One region of the Desulfomonile tiedjei DSM 6799 genome, then DNA from elsewhere that is predicted to be linked to it. Evidence: riboswitches for the same ligand, from Rfam matches in the RefSeq annotation. Region 1 holds a riboswitch; each other region holds the start of a gene.
What was found. Region 1 has a riboswitch for cobalamin ahead of cobU (bifunctional adenosylcobinamide kinase/adenosylcobinamide-phosphate guanylyltransferase). Riboswitches for the same ligand answer to the same signal wherever they lie in the genome.
Positions count from the first base shown of each region.

Region 2: it holds a riboswitch for cobalamin, as region 1 does, so the genes downstream of both, DESTI_RS04945 (alcohol dehydrogenase catalytic domain-containing protein) here and cobU (bifunctional adenosylcobinamide kinase/adenosylcobinamide-phosphate guanylyltransferase) in region 1, are expected to answer to the same signal.
Region 3: it holds a riboswitch for cobalamin, as region 1 does, so the genes downstream of both, cbpA (modified peptide precursor CbpA) here and cobU (bifunctional adenosylcobinamide kinase/adenosylcobinamide-phosphate guanylyltransferase) in region 1, are expected to answer to the same signal.
Region 4: it holds a riboswitch for cobalamin, as region 1 does, so the genes downstream of both, DESTI_RS30825 (hypothetical protein) here and cobU (bifunctional adenosylcobinamide kinase/adenosylcobinamide-phosphate guanylyltransferase) in region 1, are expected to answer to the same signal.

Region 1 covers NC_018025.1:6,447,366-6,452,159, forward strand. The annotation lists gene DESTI_RS27745 (methylenetetrahydrofolate reductase C-terminal domain-containing protein) at 1-128, opposite strand, end outside; gene DESTI_RS27750 (hydrogenase iron-sulfur subunit) at 158-595, opposite strand; cobalamin riboswitch at 1,161-1,342, shown strand; gene cobU (bifunctional adenosylcobinamide kinase/adenosylcobinamide-phosphate guanylyltransferase) at 1,640-2,188, shown strand; gene cobT (nicotinate-nucleotide--dimethylbenzimidazole phosphoribosyltransferase) at 2,185-3,249, shown strand; gene DESTI_RS27770 (cobyric acid synthase) at 3,262-4,794, shown strand, end outside.
Region 2 covers NC_018025.1:1,163,902-1,168,695, forward strand. The annotation lists gene DESTI_RS28455 (PAS domain S-box protein) at 1-986, opposite strand, end outside; gene trpD (anthranilate phosphoribosyltransferase) at 1,743-2,810, opposite strand; gene DESTI_RS04945 (alcohol dehydrogenase catalytic domain-containing protein) at 2,987-3,955, opposite strand; cobalamin riboswitch at 4,179-4,370, opposite strand.
Region 3 covers NC_018025.1:212,258-217,051, reverse strand. The annotation lists gene pdxS (pyridoxal 5'-phosphate synthase lyase subunit PdxS) at 1-692, opposite strand, end outside; gene DESTI_RS00880 (hypothetical protein) at 820-1,287, opposite strand; cobalamin riboswitch at 1,401-1,605, shown strand; gene cbpA (modified peptide precursor CbpA) at 1,689-1,778, shown strand; gene cbpB (peptide-modifying radical SAM enzyme CbpB) at 1,864-3,279, shown strand; gene gcvH (glycine cleavage system protein GcvH) at 3,415-3,846, opposite strand; gene DESTI_RS00865 (CoB--CoM heterodisulfide reductase iron-sulfur subunit B family protein) at 3,879-4,754, opposite strand.
Region 4 covers NC_018025.1:3,944,825-3,949,618, forward strand. The annotation lists gene trhA (PAQR family membrane homeostasis protein TrhA) at 241-900, opposite strand; cobalamin riboswitch at 1,220-1,407, shown strand; gene DESTI_RS30825 (hypothetical protein) at 1,812-2,573, shown strand; gene DESTI_RS16685 (TonB-dependent receptor) at 2,632-4,794, shown strand, end outside.

The DNA.
Region 1 (4,794 bases):
CGTACTGCATCGTGACCGCCCGTAAGGCATACTGTTACGCAGCCACCGCATCCCAGTACCATGATTTTCTTGTTCCCTTCTATCATACGCATGATTTCATCGAAGGGTTTCCGTTCGCCTATGACCATTTTTCGCCTCCAAAGGGACTTTGCCTGTTTTAAGCCGCTTTTACCGTATTCTTATGCTTTTTGTTAAGTGGACTGGGACCCAAATTGCGGATGCGTTCCGTGAACTCACGAGCGACTTCGGCGAATTTCGGGCCCATGGCGGCGCTCATGTTGAACATCTCCAGGCGTTCCGGCTCGAGACCGGCTTCCTGGATCAATTTCTTCGTATAATTCACGCGAGGTTTGGCCACCAGGTTTCCTTGGATGAAGTGACAATCACCTTCAAGACAGCCGGCAACGTATACGCCGTCAGCGCCTTTCTCGAAAGCCCGGAGCAGGAAAACCGGCGTAATCTTTCCTGTGCAAGGCAGTCGGATAACTCGTATATTGGTAGGATATTCAAGTCTCATGCTGCCGGCGAGATCCGCCGCGCCGTACGCACAATAATGACAACAAAATGCTACTATAGTGGGCTCGAAATCTGCCATGAGTGAAGTCTCCTGGATCTAAGTATCTGCTGGAAAAACGATGGGTGAGCATCAAATTTAAACCAACAGCAGAAAAAAATCAAGAAGTCAAAATCATGAGGCCTGATGTTCTCCATCTCAAAGTGCGACAATGTCTGATCTTCCCTGTTGCCGTTTCACTGCGGAAATCCCGATCAGGCTCATTCCGAGGATCGATGACAACGTATAAAGAATTGCCAAAAGTGGTATCCGATTGAAATAAGAATGTTGGTGGGTGCCGTGCCTCCGTGCCGGCACATCTTTAATATGATCAATGATATCGATATAATGGACCGACAGGGACGCCGGTTCCCACCAGTATCTTGTGTTGGAGCATGGGATAAACGTCAAAATTTTTGGCAATCGCTATAAAGATTGGAGTGCACGGAAAAACTTCATTGCGCGACATGCTGTAGCAAACGGTTGCGCCCACGGCTACGTTCGGTCGCGCTTCCAGCGACTTTTTCGGGTCAGGATCGGGGTGTCGACACAGTTTCCCGGATTTTTTTCCTTGACTGTTGTAGCCTTCGACCGTTATCCTACTAGTTAAGGTTCAGTAATTGGGCTATCCTAAAAATCAGGATTTTAGGGAAAACGGTGCAAATCCGTTGCGGACCCGCCGCTGTAACCGGGGATGAAAGCCGCAATACCACTGTCAATTCTTGATGGGAAGGGCGGCGAGTAAAACGAACCGGAAGCCAGAAGACCTGCCCATGGGAGCTATAGCGTCACGCTCTTCGCGGTTCGAGAGCATGGCAGCAGGATGAAAAACGGCATCCTCGGGCATACCCGAGGATTTTTTTATGCTTCTGACCATCGATTCTCCTTCCGCACACTGCCTCTGGCACGGGCAGGTTTCCTGTCGCTACGCGCTTAGCGTATATTTGTTTTTGTATTCAGGATGTTGAGACGCTTATGTGAACTCCGGTCAGGGAGAATTTTCCGACTGAGCCTTTTACTCATGTTGGAAAGCTACTTGAATTTTTCCGGATTGTTCCTCAAAATAGCATAATAAATAGGTCTCAAATGGCGAGGATCGTTCTTATCACAGGCGGTAGTCGAAGCGGAAAAAGTGATTACGCTTTGAATCTGGCCGAATCTCTTCCCGGATCTCGTGGCTTCATTGCGACCTGTCAGCCGAAGGACGCAGAAATGGCTGAGCGGGTCAGAAAGCACAGAGAGCAGAGAAGCGATAGATTATGGGACACTATTGAGGAACCCGTCGCAATCGCTCCAATTCTCGCTCAGTCCAGGCATTCCGTTTATCTTGTCGACTGCTTGACCCTGTGGATTAGCAATCTGATGTACCAAGCTTCATTGCAGGAAAAAGACTTTACCGAATACGAGCTGATCTCGGTAGTGGGAGAATTGCTGGATGCCTGTTCCCTTTCAAATGCAACAGTCGTATTCGTCACCAATGAAGTGGGATCGGGAATTGTCCCCGAAAACCCTCTGGGACGCTTGTACAGGGATCTTGTCGGACGCTGTAATCAGATAATTGCCACAAAGGCCGATGAGGTCATGCTCGTTGCGTGCGGATTACCACTGACTCTTAAGGAAAGGACTTCTTTATGAATTTGGTCGAACAGACAATCGCCGGGATAGAACCGGCTGACACATATTTTCGCAATAGAGCCAAGGAAAGGCTGGACATGCTCACCATGCCGCACTGGGCATTGGGCAGACTCATGGACCTAGCCATGGATCTTGCCGGGATGACCGGATCGATGAACCCGAAATTCGATAACCGGGTCATTGTGACCATGGCGGGGGATCATGGCGTTACAGCGGAGGGCGTGAGCAAATACCCTGCAGAAGTTACGGTTCAGATGGTTCACAACTTTCTGCGCGGCGGAGCCGGAATCAACGCGCTTGCCAGGACTGTAAAAGCAGATGTAGTCGTGGTGGACATGGGCGTGGCCGGAGAAATTGAAGGAGTCGAAGGCCATCTGAATTTTGTCTCAAGGCGCATCCGGCCGGGCACGGACAATATGGGTGTTGGGCCCGCAATGACGCGTGAGGAAGCAATACTGGCGGTAAGAGCGGGGATCGAGATAGCTCATGAGTTGAGCTTTTCCTACAGTCTTTTCGGCACCGGAGACATGGGTATCGGAAACACAACCCCCAGTAGCGCTATTGTAGCCGCTTTCACGGGCCAACCGCCTGAGAAAGTAACGGGTCGCGGCACAGGAATCGAAGACGATCAATTTCTTCACAAAGTCGAAGTGATAAAGAAGATTCTCAAGGTCAACAACCCCGACCCCCGCGATCCCTGGGATGTACTCTCAAAAATAGGCGGATTTGAGATCGGTGGAATCGCAGGACTCATTCTCGGGGCTGCATCCAGGCGCAAACCAGTCCTTATCGACGGATTTATCTCCACAGCCGGAGCGTTGATAGCAGCGAGCATCTGTCCCGCGTCGCGCGATTACATGATAGCGGCACATCGCAGTGTCGAGCAGGGGCATATCATAGCTCTCGATCATCTCGGAGCAAAGCCCCTTCTCAATTTGGATATGCGGCTGGGTGAAGGAACCGGTGCGGCTCTCGCCATGACGCTTGTAGACGCAGCGGTCCGCATTCTCACTGAAGTGGCGACATTTGAGGAAGCATCGGTATCCCAGGCAAACGTATGATCGGCGGTGTACATGACATCACGGAAACACGGCGGAAATCTCTTGGCTTTGTCCCGGGAATCGGGAATCCCGCAGGATAGCATCATCGATTTCTCGGCAAACATCAATCCTCTCGGATTTCCTGAATGGCTTAGAGGACTCGCGAGTTCAGTATTAGGGTCCATAGTGCATTACCCGGACCCGACCTGTTCCGATCTCATTGCTGCAGCCGCAGACCGTTATGAAATCAGCCCTGAAAACATCGTGGCGGGAAACGGTTCGACGGAAATTCTGCATCTGATTCCTCATGCAGTTGGTGCTCGAAGAGCCGTTATTGCTGTTCCCACCTATTCCGATTATGAAGAAGCCGCGAGAGCAGCCGGTTTGGACGTAGTGAAGCTCGTGTTGAAGGAATCGGAGGACTTTCGCCTCGATTGGAAGCACTTGCAATCGATGATACACGGTGGAGAAATCGTGTTCCTGTGCAGTCCCAATAATCCTACCGGGCTCCTTTTGGACCCTGAGAAACTCAGGACCTTCGTGAAGGAAAATCCTTCCACATTCTTTGTCGTGGACGAAGCTTTCGGGGACTTTGTGGAAGGGTTCCGCAGTCTGACACACGATCTGCCGCCCAACGTGGCCGTGCTCCTTTCGCTTACAAAAATCTATGCAATACCAGGAATACGGCTTGGATTGGCTGCTCTGGAATCGGGTCTTGCGGAAGCGATTCGTAGAATCCAGCCCACCTGGAGCGTGAATACCTTTGCGCTGGCAATCGGTCAGGCTGCTCTCCTGGATCGGGAATACAGGGAAAAGAGCAGATCTTTCGTGACCGACTGCAGACAGGCGCTTTATTCTGAACTCGCCTCCATACCGGGACTGCACGTATATCCCGGGACCGCAAACTTCCTGTTGATCAGGCTGGATACGAACCTGGATTCAGCAGAGTTGGGCCGAAAACTGCTCAAGCAGGGCATAGCAATTCGGGACTGCTCGAATTTTGATGGATTGGACAGCCGATTCTTCCGAGTCGCGGTGCGAACCCCGGAACAAAACGAGAAACTCGTTGCTGCACTGGGACAAATCATGGGACCGGGACAAAACGTTAAATCCCGAATCCGCAAAAAACCGGCTCTCATGTTTCAAGGAACAAGCTCCAATGCAGGAAAGAGCGTGCTCACCGCTGCATTGTGCAGAATTCTCCTCCAGGACGGGTTCAGAGTTGCCCCTTTCAAATCCCAGAATATGTCTCTCAACTCTTTCGTGACCCGAGCCGGCGGAGAAATGGGGCGCGCTCAGGTAGTCCAGGCCCAAGCTTGCAGGCTTGACCCGGATGTCCGCATGAATCCCATACTTCTCAAACCGAATACCGATACGGGTAGTCAAGTAATAGTAAATGGTAAGCCGGTGGGCAATATGGATGTGATGGAATACGTCCGGTACAAGCCTATTGCCTTCGAAAAAGCGAAAGAAGCTTACGATTCCCTTGCAGACGAATTTGACGTCATTGTTCTGGAAGGCGCCGGGAGCCCTGCAGAAGTGAATCTCAAACACCATGATATCGTA
Region 2 (4,794 bases), 1.2 Mb from region 1:
TCCAATTCCCTACGAAAAAGCGACGCTGCCTTATCTCTGGAAACGTCGAAAAATTCAGGGACCGTTATATCCAGATGGGTCAATTCCAGAGCTTCACTCCTGCTGTATCCGAACATCCGTTCGAATGCGGGATTGACTTCAACGAATTTTCCCTGGTGATCGGTGGATGCAATGGCTTGTGCTGCTTTGTTATACAAAGCGCTGATGAGTGCATCCCTCTCTTTGAGAGCTTCCTGGGCTTTCTTTGCTTCCGTTATATCCGATATGATGCCTACGGCGGCTCCAATCTGGCGATCCAGACCTCGCACAGGGCTGACGCTCAGGTCGCCCCAGAAGGAAGTGCCGTCCTTGCGAACGTACAGTTTTTCCATGCGGTAAAAATCGAGATCTCCTCTGATCAGTGCAGTAAGTTTCTCTTCCGATATGGTGAGAAAATCGGGGTGAGTTACATCCAGGTGCGACATTCCAAGCGCTTCTTCGGCTGTGTACCCGAACATTCTCTCCCACGCCGGATTCACCTGGGCATAGTGACCCTTATCATCGGTAAGCACAATTGCCTGAGCAGCATTATCAAGAGTAGCTCGAAAGCGGGCTTCCAGCTCATGCAAAGCCTCTTCCAATCGGCTGGTGTGCGTGACATCCCGAGCAATGGTTACCTGAGCTTTTCTCCCATCCAGCCAATCTATATCAAGCTCTTGGACTGCAAATTTCCGGCCGGCTTTCGTGATCCGATATTCGGAATCACCTTCCAATGGGGGAACAAGTGACTCAGGTTTCTTCCACAGACTACCCGGCGCAGAAGACGAGTATTCGTGTGCGATGCTTTCCGATTCTGCCAAAATCTTTTCTGCCCGAGAATTTGCGAACAGAAGCTGCTTGTTTTCCGCATCAACTACCCACACGGCAGCGTCGAGATTTTCCAGGAGAAGTATGAAGGACGGGGAGACCGGATCGGAAAATTCTGATTTTGAGGCGAGTACTTTCATTTTCTTTCTTTTCAGTTGCGACAACGTATTGCAAAAGGGTGCGACTTTCGGAACCAATCAGCCGCTTTTTCAGTATATCGAAAAGTGCTATGGCTTCAAAGTGTCCATGATTTCATTTGAGATGAAGTTGAAGTGAAGTATAAACGGGGGAGGCACATCTTGTGCGCTGACTTAGAGTGTTTTCGCTTTGTTATTCAGGGGAATCCGCGAGAAGCGGGAAAAATAGGCCGACGATTTATCGCCGATTAAGGAAAAAACTCATGATTTTAGAGCTATGTAGGGACGGCTGACACACAAATTCGGCAATGAATTACCGGGCTATTGTCTTTAGTCCCTGAGGGACAAAGAACTGCAGCAAAATTAGCACCTATGATTGGGTGGGCGAACTGAAGCTTAAACGGCAAGAAGGGTGACGCAAATCGCTTCGTTTGAGCAAACGGATATGAGCCCAAGAGGTCTCCTCGTTATAGTACTTTACGCAGGACTACTTTATCCGGTCAATTTGAGGAGCGGCTCGGCATCCCGCCATGGCATTTTCTCATACGGATTTGCTTTCAAAGCAGTAAAATCCGGGGACCTTTTTATAAGAAAGGTCTCCAAATCCTTCAAAAAACTTTTAGCACTCACCCAATTCCGTAGTTTTTCTATGAAAAACCACGGAATTGGGTGAATATTAAAAGTTCTTGGGAAGGGACTGGGAAACACTTCTTACAAGAAGGGTTTCCCAGATCTTCTCTCTTTGAAAGCATATTGGTCTCAGGCCGTTCCCTGGAATTCCCTGAGTTGCTGGAGTTTCTCAAGTGCCTTTCCCGAAGCCAGAGCTTGCCTCGCCATATCCGTGCCTTGCCGATAGCTTTCTGCGTAGCCTGAGATGTACAGGGCAGCTCCGGCATTCATGCAGAAGAACAGGGCTTCGGGTTCGTCGTACGCCTGAGACAGCACATGAAGAATGGCTTTTGCATTGGCCTCGGCGGTCTTGCGACTGGCAATCTTCTCAAAGGGAATTGTTTTGATGCCGAAATCCTCAGGGGTGACTTCATAGGTCTCCACGCGACCGTCCTTCAGTTCGACCACCCTTGTGGGGCCACAGGGGGAGTATTCATCCATGCCGAGACCGACGTCCATGCCTTCGGCAGTGCCGAAGGGCGATACCGCTGCGGGCATACCGATTTCCTTAAGTACCGCGATGAGCTGGTCGCAGACGTGGGGTGCATACGCTCCGATGACTATGGCGTTGTTCTGCTCACACGGACGGGTGATCGGGCCGATAATGTTGAACGCGGACGTAAATCGCATGGACCTGATCAATCGTGCCCAACCTGACTTCAGAAATGCTTCTCCGGGCAGGTAGCAGATGCCGTACTTGTCGAGACAGTCCTGTGCCTGGGACAATGGAGCATTCAGATCGATGCCCAGGATTTCGAGAATGTCCGATGCTCCGGCAACTCCGGTGACCAGACGGGCTCCTTTCTTAGCTATGGGCAACCCGCAGGCTGAAGCAATGAAAGTGGCCGGAGTAGACCCGTTGACCGTCTTCAATGAATCAGAGCCGGTGCCCACGATATCGCAGATGACGCCGCTCCGGGTAGTGTAGACCTTGGCTGTGTCGTGGCGATCGAGCGCATCCCAGGCACCTCCCAGTTCCTCGATGGTGGGGCCGCGGGAAATGTGGGCCATGAGGAATGCCCCCTGTTGAAGTTCCGGTTGTTCATTAAGAATGATCTGTCGGTACGCTTCACGGGCTTCGTCTCGGCTGAGTGTACGTCCCAGAGCAACGGCCGACGTCAGCCGTCCGAATTCCCGCAATTGCAGTTCGGTCGCCATGGTGTCTCCTTTCACAGTAGTAAAACCGGCATGACGGCAAGGAATGGCAGGACTCTCGAAAGCCCCCACATCCCAGGTCATACGGACTTTCAGTCCAGATAGTTCTCGTTAAAGCCGAAGCACTGACCTGCGGAGCCAGGTCAGTGCAGTAAGCACATCTTGAATGCAAAATGGCATCATTCGATTCGAACCAAAATCTTGAGCGCCTGACCGTCAGCGATTCGAGGGAGATGGCCGGTCACTTCTTCAAGGGTGATCTCCCCTTCTACTAAAAGCTCGATGTCCCGATCATGCTGCCTGATAATGTCGAGTGCTTCATGAAACTGTGCTCGCGTGCAACCGTACGCTCCAGTGACACGAAGTTGTCGATAGTGGATTTCGTTGACAACGTCGGAAGTGATGGTGTCCTCATGAGGCAATCCGCTGAACAGGCAGAAGCTTCCTCCCGCGCGGGTCGAACGAAGTCCCGAGAAAAGGGTGTCCGTGGCAGCACAGACATTGATCGCAGCATCAAAACCCTTGGCGGAAGGTTGGGTGCCGGCTGGGATGCCGAGGCGATCCAAATAGACCTGGCTCTGTTCAAGCCTCGCCGGTTCTTTTTCCACGACGAAAGCCCGCGCGGAAAAAGACCGAGCTGCGAGTCCCATCAAAAGACCCACAGGCCCGGCCCCGAAGACCAGTATCCGATCACCGGGCCGGGTCTGGATTTGATGCAGCGCATTGAGACAACACGCCAACGGTTCGGCCAAGCAGGCGAGCCGCAATGAGACGCCGGCAGGTACGGGAATCAGCGATTCCTTCGGCACAACCATGGCCTGCGCGAGTCCGCCGTCCCGGTTGAACCCCATAATGTGGATGTCGGGACAGAGGTTTTCCGATCCCTGGATGCAGAAACTGCAACTACCGCAGGTCGCACCGGGCCAGACGACCACTTCACGCCCGGAGGTCAGATCGATTCCAGAGACCTCATGACCCAACACCCGCGGCAAGACGAGGTCTCGTTGGCCCTTCTGCCACATCTTGGCGTCCGTGCGGCATAGTGCGCAGTAACGCACGCGGACCACGGTTTCTTCAGGAGAGGGCTCGGGCAGTGTCACCTCATCGAGCCTCAGTTCACCCACCTGGTGAAGTCGAAGTGCTTTCACATCAGAACCTTTCTAAGCAGGCGCTTTGGTCTGTAAGGCGATTCGAGACGATAGGTTTCTCCTATAGCAGATGTCAGAATTATTGCCGATTGCGAAAAGAGCTCGAAAATCGGTAGGTGCCGTGCCTCCGTGCCGGCACATATCTCTGCATTTGTCGCTGTGAACCATCACAGAAAATAAAAAGCCCTGCCGCGTTTCAGCAGCAGGGCGTTCCTTTACCATCGGTTACCCTCGTCGGAGCGCTCGTCTTCCGGCTTCCGGGTCTCTCTCCACGTGCCCTTCCCATTCGGCTGAAGCCGGACAGTGGTTTTGCACGTTTCGTCTCCGGTTACGGCGGCGGGACCGCCACGGTTTTTACCGTGTTCCGTTGGCGCCTCGACGTATGTTCTTAAAGATTCTCAGAAGAAGGGTAAGGTGTCAAGAAAAAGGTGAGACCGGACTCGCGCTGACATCATTGATCAGCCATAAATAAGGCCTGTTCTCAGGACAAGTACATATAATGGGCACAGTAGTGATTCTGAGAAAGAAAAAGGATGTAGGACAAACGGCCAATAGCTTGGTTACGATTCATCTGTGGTGCCCCCGGCAAGGATCGAACTTGCGACCTGCGGATTAGGAATCCCTTTTTACTTACCTAGACACGAAAAGACACCTATCGACTAAACATCACAATAATGGCTTGACAAGAGGACTTTAAGGGATTAGATATGTGTCCCACATAGACACAAATGCACCGCAGATTCCGCATTCATGTTGACTCTCAGTTGACTAAAATTTGAAACACGAGAATGAGGACTGAAATATTGAAAACGACAAAAGACAATTCTCGGAGAAGAGCC
Region 3 (4,794 bases), 260 kb from region 1:
ACTCCGTCTACGCCGAGCTGCATCATCAAAGCGGCATCCGCGGGAGTAGCAACGCCACCCGCTGCAAAATTCACCACAGGGAGACGGCCGAGCTCCGCGGTTTCTCTAACGAGTTCATAAGGGGCACCGATTTCCTTGGCATAGGCCATCATCTCATCTGTTCGCATGGTGGTTAGCCGTCGAATTTCGCCCATAACCGACCGCGCGTGCCGGACTGCTTCGACAACGTCGCCGGTTCCTGCTTCCCCTTTGGTGCGTATCATGGCAGCGCCCTCACCGATTCGTCTGAGGGCTTCGCCGAGATTTCTGCAGCCGCATACGAATGGCACTTTGAAATCGTGCTTGTTTATATGATTGTGCTCGTCGGCAGGGGTAAGTACTTCGCTCTCGTCAATATAATCGACGCCGATCGCTTCCAGTATCTGGGCCTCGACAAAGTGGCCGATACGACACTTCGCCATGACCGGGATGCTGACAGCGCTCATAATTTCAAGTATCAGACCGGGATCGCTCATGCGAGCGACTCCCCCGTGGGCTCGGATATCCGCGGGAACTCGTTCCAGTGCCATGACAGCGCAGGCCCCGGCCTCTTCCGCGATGCGGGCATGCTCGGGAGTTACCACATCCATAATTACTCCGCCCTTGAGCATTTGGGCGTGACCTCGTTTCACGGTTTCGGTCCCTGTTTGCATATACTTTCTCCCAATTATCTTGTGAGGATTTGACCGTGTTCCAGATGCGAACGCGAACTCGTAATTATAACACGATTTCTAGAGAATCCCAGAGGCTCGTGGAAGGTTTTCAGGCAAAAAAATGAAACTAAGGATGAGAAATGCTGTGATGGTGTTCTCTGTCTTCTGCAACCAGTGTGGGAACGCCGTGCGCAATGTCTATTTTCTCAGGTTCACGGTTCTTCTTCCAGATACGACCGAGCGCTTTGATGCGGGCCAGTTTGCCGCCGTGCATTCGGTCTTCGCGTGCGGGAATGGGTTTTCCGGTGACTTCGCCGTAAATGGCGTTGAGAATCTCCTGGATACTATTGAAAATCGTTTGCACTACAGCCGGGTCCAGGTCGAGTTCACCGTGCTGAGTTCTACCTTGCTCCAAAGCATCCTCGGTTATGTTGTACGCAGCCAGTACGCTTCGAACGAGATTGCGCCTCCGATGGACTTCTCTCCACGCGATCCATGAGGCAAACAGCGAGATCATCCCGAAGAAGACACACATGACGAACACAATCACATTGAAGTATTTTATGGTGATATCGAGCAGGTTCGTAGATTCCATGATCGCCCCTTCCCTACCGAAAGACAAAGCCCTGCCTGTCCGGCGCATCACTCCTATCAAGATTCCCGATTACCGTCAATGGAATTGCAGTCCATTGCATCCACATTGGTTGATTTTCCTTGCAGCCGTGATGTATCCGATGCTAAGGTAGAATTATAGAGTCTGGGCGCTATCGGAACACGGTGTAAATCCGTGGCGGTCCCGCCGCTGTAATCGGTGACAAAGCCCGCATATCCACTGTTCGGTCTAAACCGGATGGGAAGGGCGGGTGGAGGATGACCCGAAAGCCAGAAGACGGGCGTTTAGACCAGGGTAAACCCTGATGGCAAAAGCAGAACCCTGCACCTTTTTGGTGTCAGGGTTTTTTTGTTTCTTGGCTGAAGAAAGGAGGTGATGACGAATTGAAGGATGTCATAGCCTATCGGAAGACTTGTGCGGCTGACGGTACCGGATTGTCCCATTACATTCTGATGGTAGCCAAAGCCAAGTAGCCCACCCACAACCAGGCGGGGGTATGTTCGACTTGTCACCCCCGCCACATTGCTGCAAAGCAATATTCTCTCAGGAGATGTATTCATGCACACAACCAATATGGCAAACAATTCCGCATCGTCCAGCGGTCAATATTTCAACACAGGAAACGGGCCCACTATTCAGTTCATCGAAATCGAACACCCCGACTATGTTGCCCTTCTCGATCCCGACACCGCTTTTTGGTCGCTCTTGCGAAAAGAGAAGATCAGTGAGGCTCTCGACGAGTCGGGTTCCCTTATCCAGGAGTTTCGGAAGAAGCGCGAGACCTTTGCGCAGGAGATGGAATTGCTACGGTTTGGCCTCAAACCTTCCGCGGTTTACTTCAATCCGACTGAGCGATGTAATCTGAACTGCTCGTACTGCTACATCCCGGAAGAACTGCGCAAAAGCGGCAGCCAAATGACCCGGGAGGAACTCATCAGAGCTTTGGACATTCTCAAGGAATACTTCAGAAGCACGCTACCTGAGGGAAGGCTACCCCAGGTGGTATTCCACGGGTCAGAGCCCATGCTTGCTCGCGACGCTGTCTTTGCAGGCATCACGAAATACAAGGATGATTTTAGCTTTGGGATTCAGACGAATGCTACGCTCCTGGATGACGAGTCCATCGAATTCCTTACTTCTCGGAATGTGGGGATAGGGCTTTCTCTTGACGGTCATGAAGCCGCTGTAGCAAACCTGACAAGAAAGAATTGGGCTGGAGAAGGATTCTTTGAGAAGACCGTCACGGTGCTTGAGAGATTGAAGGGATACCCGAATTACAATGTGATCTGTACGGTCACGAGCCGGAACACGGAATCCCTGACCGACATGGTAAACTTCCTTCACGAAATGGAAGTCCCCATAGGGATGCTTAACCCGGTGAGATGCACCAGGCAAGGAGCCAGGGACATCAAGCCGAGAGACGCTGAAATGTCCCCTCATTATCTCAAAGCCCTCGACCGAACCTATGAACTCTATCAGAAGACGGGACGGAAACTGGTAATCGCCAATTTCGCAAATGTTCTGATCGGCATAGTTGCTCCTCTGGCTCGGCGGCTCATGTGTGACATTTCTCCGTGCGGCGGCGGAAGGTGTTTCTTTGCCGTGGGAGCGAAGGGGGATCTGTTCCCTTGCAGTGAGTTCGTTGGGGTCCCTGAGTTTAACGGAGGAAATCTCTTCCGAGACAATATCTCGGATGTACTGGAAACCAGAGCATTCAAGTCTGTCACCGGTAGGAAGGTAGAGGAGATCGGCCCGTGTGCCGTTTGCGCGATACGGCATTTCTGCGGCTCTCCGTGTCCGGCGGAAGCCTATGAGATGAACGGAGGGATGAACAGACCCGGAGCCTTCTGTGAGTTGTATGAGGATCAGGTTCGGTATGCTATGAGGCTTATTGCCGACGGGAAAGAAAACACTTTTCTCTGGGATGGGTGGGATTCCGGCACTTCCACGACGCTGGAAATCACTTCGCTGTGAATGACTTGCACAAATTGGTTCGACCGCGAGATCCGGCAGGGGATGCCGGACTCTACCGCGGGACGATAGCGGCAGATCTCCATGCCGGCACAGTATGGTTCACACAGGCAAACAGGTGATAAATCTGATCTCTTACTATTTCTTCTGCTCTTCTATTTTTCGAATCTCTTCTTTGATGAAATCTTTGAACGCGTCATTCGGGTCCATCAAAGCTTTCATCTCTTCTTCCAGGTTTGACGGTCTGATCTTGCAGATCCATGCCTCACCGTACGGTGACTCGTTCATCTTCTCGGGTTCGTCTTCGAGCAATGAATTCACCTCGACGATTTCGCCGCTGACTACCGCGTAAATTCTACCGACCCATTTGCCCGATTCGATGGAGCCGTACGGCTTGCCCTGGCTCGCGTCGTCCCCTTCTTCGGGGAGATCCACAAACGTGATTTCTCCTGCCTGTTTGGAGATAAATTCCGTTGCGCCTGTTACGACAAGGTCTCCTTCCATTTTCGCCCAGAAGTGATTCTTTTCATATTTGAGATCGTCAGGAAAAACATAGCCTTCGTATTCCATTGCAGCCTCCTTACGGCCCTATCGATTCGGTCTTATCCTTCAACAATCTTCAAGAGACCTGAGGGTTTCACGCGGTTGAGCTTGAATCCCAATTGCTCCGAAGTCATCCCCAGAGCCAGACCAAGAATTTGCGGATAATAGACCACAGGCACTTTTAGATCAAAACCAAAGTTTTTTGCTATCTTTTTCTGCTGGCCTTCGTACATTACATTGCAGAAGGGACATACGAGCACTAAAGCATGCGCCCCGGCAGCATTCACGTCCTGAAGCTTAACTGCTGCAAGAGCATTGGCAATCTCTTCGGACATGCCGAGAATGCCCCCACCGCAACATTCTTTAAGAGAGGGGTAGTCCAATGCACGAGCGCCGGTTGCTTCAATGAGCCCGCTCATACTCCTGGGCATATGGGGGGAATCGAAACCTTCCGTCAGTTCAGACGGTTTCAGATAATGGCATCCATAATGCGGAGCCAACAACACATCATTCAGTGGCCTGACAACAGCGTTCTTGATTCCTTCTACGCCGACCTCTTCCCAGAGCAGCCTCATGAAGTTGCGGACGCGCACAGGCTTTTCATACCGTAGTCCTATTACTTCAAGCTTTTCGTTGACCTTTGCTTTGAGTTCGGGATCCGAATCCAGGGTATGAGCGGTTTCTGTCAGAGTCCCCGCACAGGCGTTGCACAATGCGCAGATTTCCAAACCTTCCTGTGCTGCAAGCGCCAGGTTGCGAGCCGAAGTGACCAGCGTATCGAAAACATTGATGGATTTCAGAGGAAATCCGCAGCAGCCGAATGCTTCATGGTCGCGAAAGGTAATCCCCAGCTTTTCCGCGGTGAGTCGGGCGGAAAGTTCGTAATTGAGATTACGGACCGGGACTGTGCAGCCGAGATATAAGAGCGCTTCCATTGGCTATTTCTCTATAAGCAAATTCGTGACGAGTTTATCC
Region 4 (4,794 bases), 2.5 Mb from region 1:
AAGACCGGTAGGTGCCGTGCCTCCGTGCCGGCACATTTTTCATAATAAATCGACCAGTTCGGTCCGGCAGAGACGCCGGACCCTACCATTCCTTATTAAGCGAAGAAGGAAGGGTGTTCAAAAGGTCGGAAATTATGTCAACTGCCATATCATCCCCACCTTCCCTGCACTTCGACGGATTGAAGGATGCTCCGCATCGCGGCCACCCACGAGAAACCTTCAGGTCGGAAGCAAATACTCCTAATATTCCAGAGGTACAGCATAAAACAGGACTGCAAAAAAGTGAAAGATGCTTCCAGCTAGTACAAAAAGATGCCAAACGGCATGGTGATACGGCAATCTATGCCAGACGTAGAAGATAATCCCGAAAGTATAAGCAAGCCCCCCTGCGAGCAGAAGCATCATCCCGGGTGGCGCTACAGCCACGAGCATTTGTTTGATAGCCACAACAACGGCCCACCCCATGATGACATACAATCCGACTGAAATACCAACCCATTGACGAAGCAAAGCTGTCTGAACGATTATCCCCAAAAAAGCAAGTCCCCAGACAATGCCAAAAAGAGACCAGCCCCATGGCCCTCTGAGATTTACCAATGTAAATGGAGTGTACGTGCCTGCAATGAGAAGAAAGATCGATGAATGATCGATGATCCGCATAAACGCTTTTACACTCGGGTTTTGTATTCCGTGATATAATGTGGACGCTGTGTAGAGAAGAATTAGCGTCATTCCGAAAACGACACAACTGATAATGCGCCAGATATTTCCCGATTCACTTGAAGACAGTATCAAAATAACCATGCCTGTGATGGAAAAAAGGATTCCAAGCAAGTGAGTAAGGCTGTTCGCAACCTCTTCTCTAATACTATAACGCCCTGAAATTGTTCTTGTATTCACATAATCTCCAAATCTATCGTCATACTTGACCTTTCATCAGCTTTGAAGTGATGAGTTCACAAGAAAATCATCACCAAAATGGCATTATACTTAGTTTGTATGTGTTTTCAACAAAGCAACATGCGAGAGCGTAAATCTTACAGATTCCACGCGACGGATGCGATTTTTCGATGATGCAGCACGGACAATGCCGGAAATTCATGAAGCCGAACATTTGCTGAATCCGGAGGATTGCACGAATTCATCTCCTCACTTTGAGTGAATTTGTGCACGGATCACAAAACAGCTTGACATCTCTCGACCAGTGTTGATAGGATTTGTTTGATAGTCTTTTATTCTTAGTCCAAACCAACGTGCTTTGGGGAAGTCGGTGAAAGACCGACGCTGCCCCGCAGCTGTGACCGTGAACGAAATCCGCTAATAGCCACTGGAAGAAATTCTTTCGGGAAGGCGCGGAGACTAGGTCGAAACGGAAGCCAGAATACCCAAGCATGAAGGTCACCGAAGATGTCCTGCGCGGGCGGGATGGGTGAAAGCACGCAGACCACCCTCTTTCGCCCCAACGCGCGAAGGAGGGTTTTTTGGTTTCAGGCTGTACTCGTTTCTAAAATGAAGAGCAGGTAAGGAAACCCCAGGTTCCGATGGCGCCGGAACCCAGGGCAAGCGGGAATCTCATGTGCATTCCCTTCCCGCCATTATCCAAGCCTAAGCTCCTCAAGTCAACATCACTTTTTCTCGGCATGTTTGGACGGCCAAACAGCAGGTGTCGAAGTTTATCCGTATCTACCGCTGCACATTGGAGCCGGAACTGGAAGAAAAGGCAGGACATTGAGCCTGCTGTTCATTCCAGAATGGTGAGTGCAATCCGGATCATTTTTGGGTGAGAGTTTTGTCTCATGAGGAGGAATCCAATGAAGAGGAGTTTTATAGGATTAGTCGTCACACTTATCGGTCTATCGTTAGGTGTTCAGATGCAATGCCAGGCGGGCGGTATTTGCCCACCTCCAGGCTATTCGTCAATGCCATACACTCCGGGCTATATTGGCCCCCAGTCCCCATATCCAACCATGCCGGCGAACCCCGGCCACATGTCGCGGCGTGGAGGAGCCTGCAATCAGGCACCTCTTTCGTGTGTCCCTGTTCCCCACAAAGTTAGATCGTTTTCTGGGCCGGAATCCGTACACGACCCCAAACTCGTACCACTCTATGTTCGTGATCCCGGGCCGGTCAGACCTATCATTCAATGTACGGTGGGGCTGGCTGGAGCGGCGTTGGCATTGCCTTTCAGAATTGCCGAAATACTGTGCCCTGTTCCCAGAGGAACATGCAAGCCAGTGAATGCGCCTTCCTGCGGTCCAAATTATCCTGTTCCGCAGAGAGTGTCCGGTTGTTATCCGACGCAATCTCCCGCTGGTTGTTTTCCTGTTTGTCGGAGACCTGTTACCTGCGCTCCGGGCGGGCCTGCGGTTGCGCCGCTACCGCCGGTACCTTGTGTACCGACATGCAGTCCAAACCTTCCACCGATGCTTGTGGAAGAGTACCAGTTTCCGGCGCTGGCCCCCCAAAACCTCTTATCAGGAATCTGGAATTTGCCGGGAAGTCTGCTCCGAAATGGAAGATTTGCCGGAGACATTCACAAAGCTTCTCCGTGTGCTCCACCTATTTGTCGGTAGCCGATGCGAGGCTGTCGAGTTCAATTTCCCTGAGGACATATTAATCGGAGATGCAGACATGAGGGATTCAACTACTCTTCTCTATATCATAGTCGTTTGGTTCGTTTTAACGTTGACATGCTCCTTTGGCCCCGCACTAACAACGGTTAATGCACAGCAGAGATCGTCTTCAGAAACGGCACAGAATCTGCCGACAGAGCAGCTTGCTCCTGTAGAGATCGAAGCCCCGCGTCAGGATCGGCGGCAATCGCAAGCGAGAACCGGGACTACCGACGGGGGGTTTGGCACAGGCGATCCAATTCCTTCAGGCCAACCGGGTTCCGACTATCCACTTACTCCCGGTGAAGTGGTCTCCACAGGAGGGCGGCCTCAGAATCTCGCGAATGTACCCGCTGCAGTCAGTATCGTCCCGAACCGGGGCGTAGAATCGTTAGGGTACATAGGGGTTCCAAACATGATTCAAGGCCAGCCGGGTGTATATACGTCGGGCTATTCCGCTACACCTTTCGATGCCGCGGTTGTGTTGAGAGGTTTTTCCAATGAGCCGGGTAATAGAGTGTCCTTACTCTACGACGGTAGAACGCTGAACACTCCACTGGGTGACGCCAACTGGATGTCTATATTTCCCGAGTTGATCGATCGTATCGAAATACTAAGAGGAGACGGCACCGTTCAGTTCGGTCAGAAGGCGATAGGGGGAACCATCAACATCATCCCCAAGAGACCTCGGCAAAACCCCGGAACATTCTGGGGCGCAGAGATTGGCTCCTGGCAATCCGACAGAGAGTGGGTTGCGAGCAACATGGTGTATGGCCCGATAGCAGCGGGTATCTTCGCAGGCAGGTTCTTCACTGAGGGATTCCGGCTCTATCAAGGCAATGGATTGGACGAAGAGTTCGTTCCTCGGCCCGGCCCCTGGATGCTCTATAACGTGCAGGGCAGCATCAATTGGAAGATTACCCCTAATCTTACTTTTGAGATTTCTCAGTTGTTGTCGGATCGGCGGAACGGCAATGCCACATATGTGCAGCAACCCCAATGGGGAAGAAGGGATATCCGCGATGTGGCAATATTCGATTACGGGTTCGGAATGCGTTTGTCACCTGTGTGGGACGGCCCAACCGAGCTGTGGGACGCTGTGACCATCGGACGACTGCTCTATAGCGGTGATCGACTGGGTACCTTCGAGGCTATCTACAGTTATAGACGATCCGACCAGAGGACCACAGGAATAAGCTGGTTCGGCCTGTCGGACCAGCGCTGGATCGATTCGGGGCTCTCGTTCAAGTACTTCCGAACCGATAAATATTCTGTTGTGACGAACGAGTTAACCGTGGGGTCCGACCTGTGGGACGGCAAATTCGGCAGAGAATCAAGACAGATCGTTCAGACATTCGGCACCAACGCAGTCGAGCACCAGGCTGAACAGTCGGGCTACAGGGAATCCTTGAGCTATTACGTGATGAACCAGACCAGGTTCTGGGATCGGCTGTACGTGGACCTTGGGTATCGCATAGAGAACTACGATCTCCCCGATCTCTATGCAAACGATGCGGCACGGGTTGTCACGAATGCAAAGAGAATAGACAGGAACAAGAGTGCGTCTCAGTGGGCTCTGGGGCTTGTTTACGACAAAGAACTCGGTTCCAGCACATATTACAAGCATTCCAGAATGTACCGATTTCCCGAATTCTACGACATGGTAAACCTGGGGTCGTTCGGACTCCCGCCGGATCCGCCGTTTTGGCTGTTAGACCCGGAAGAAGGCACTTTGAAGGAAGTAGGAATACGTCACTGGTTTAACCGCAACATCTATGCAAGCGCAACGTATTACGACTTGGATATGGATAACGAGATTCTCTACGGAATGGATGACGCAGGAAACCAGAGAAACGTTAATGTTCAAAATGTCTCACATGTAGGTCTTGAGCTGGAAGGCCTTGTGAAAGTGACACCTTCCTGGACGGTAAAAGGAAACTGGACAAGGCAGAAGGTGCTTGTCCGAAGCAACTTCCTTCCGGCATTGACTCCTCTCAACGGTCTGACCACCGAAGACAAATGGCTGTACCAGAATCCGGGAGAGATGGGAAATTTTTCGCTGGAATACAATAACAGGGAATGGGGCTTCTCAGGCCTCATCACGTATCACTATATTGGAAGTCGTTATCGGATCAACGATCCGTACAACATAGCCGAACCTCTTGAACCCGCAAAATGGGGA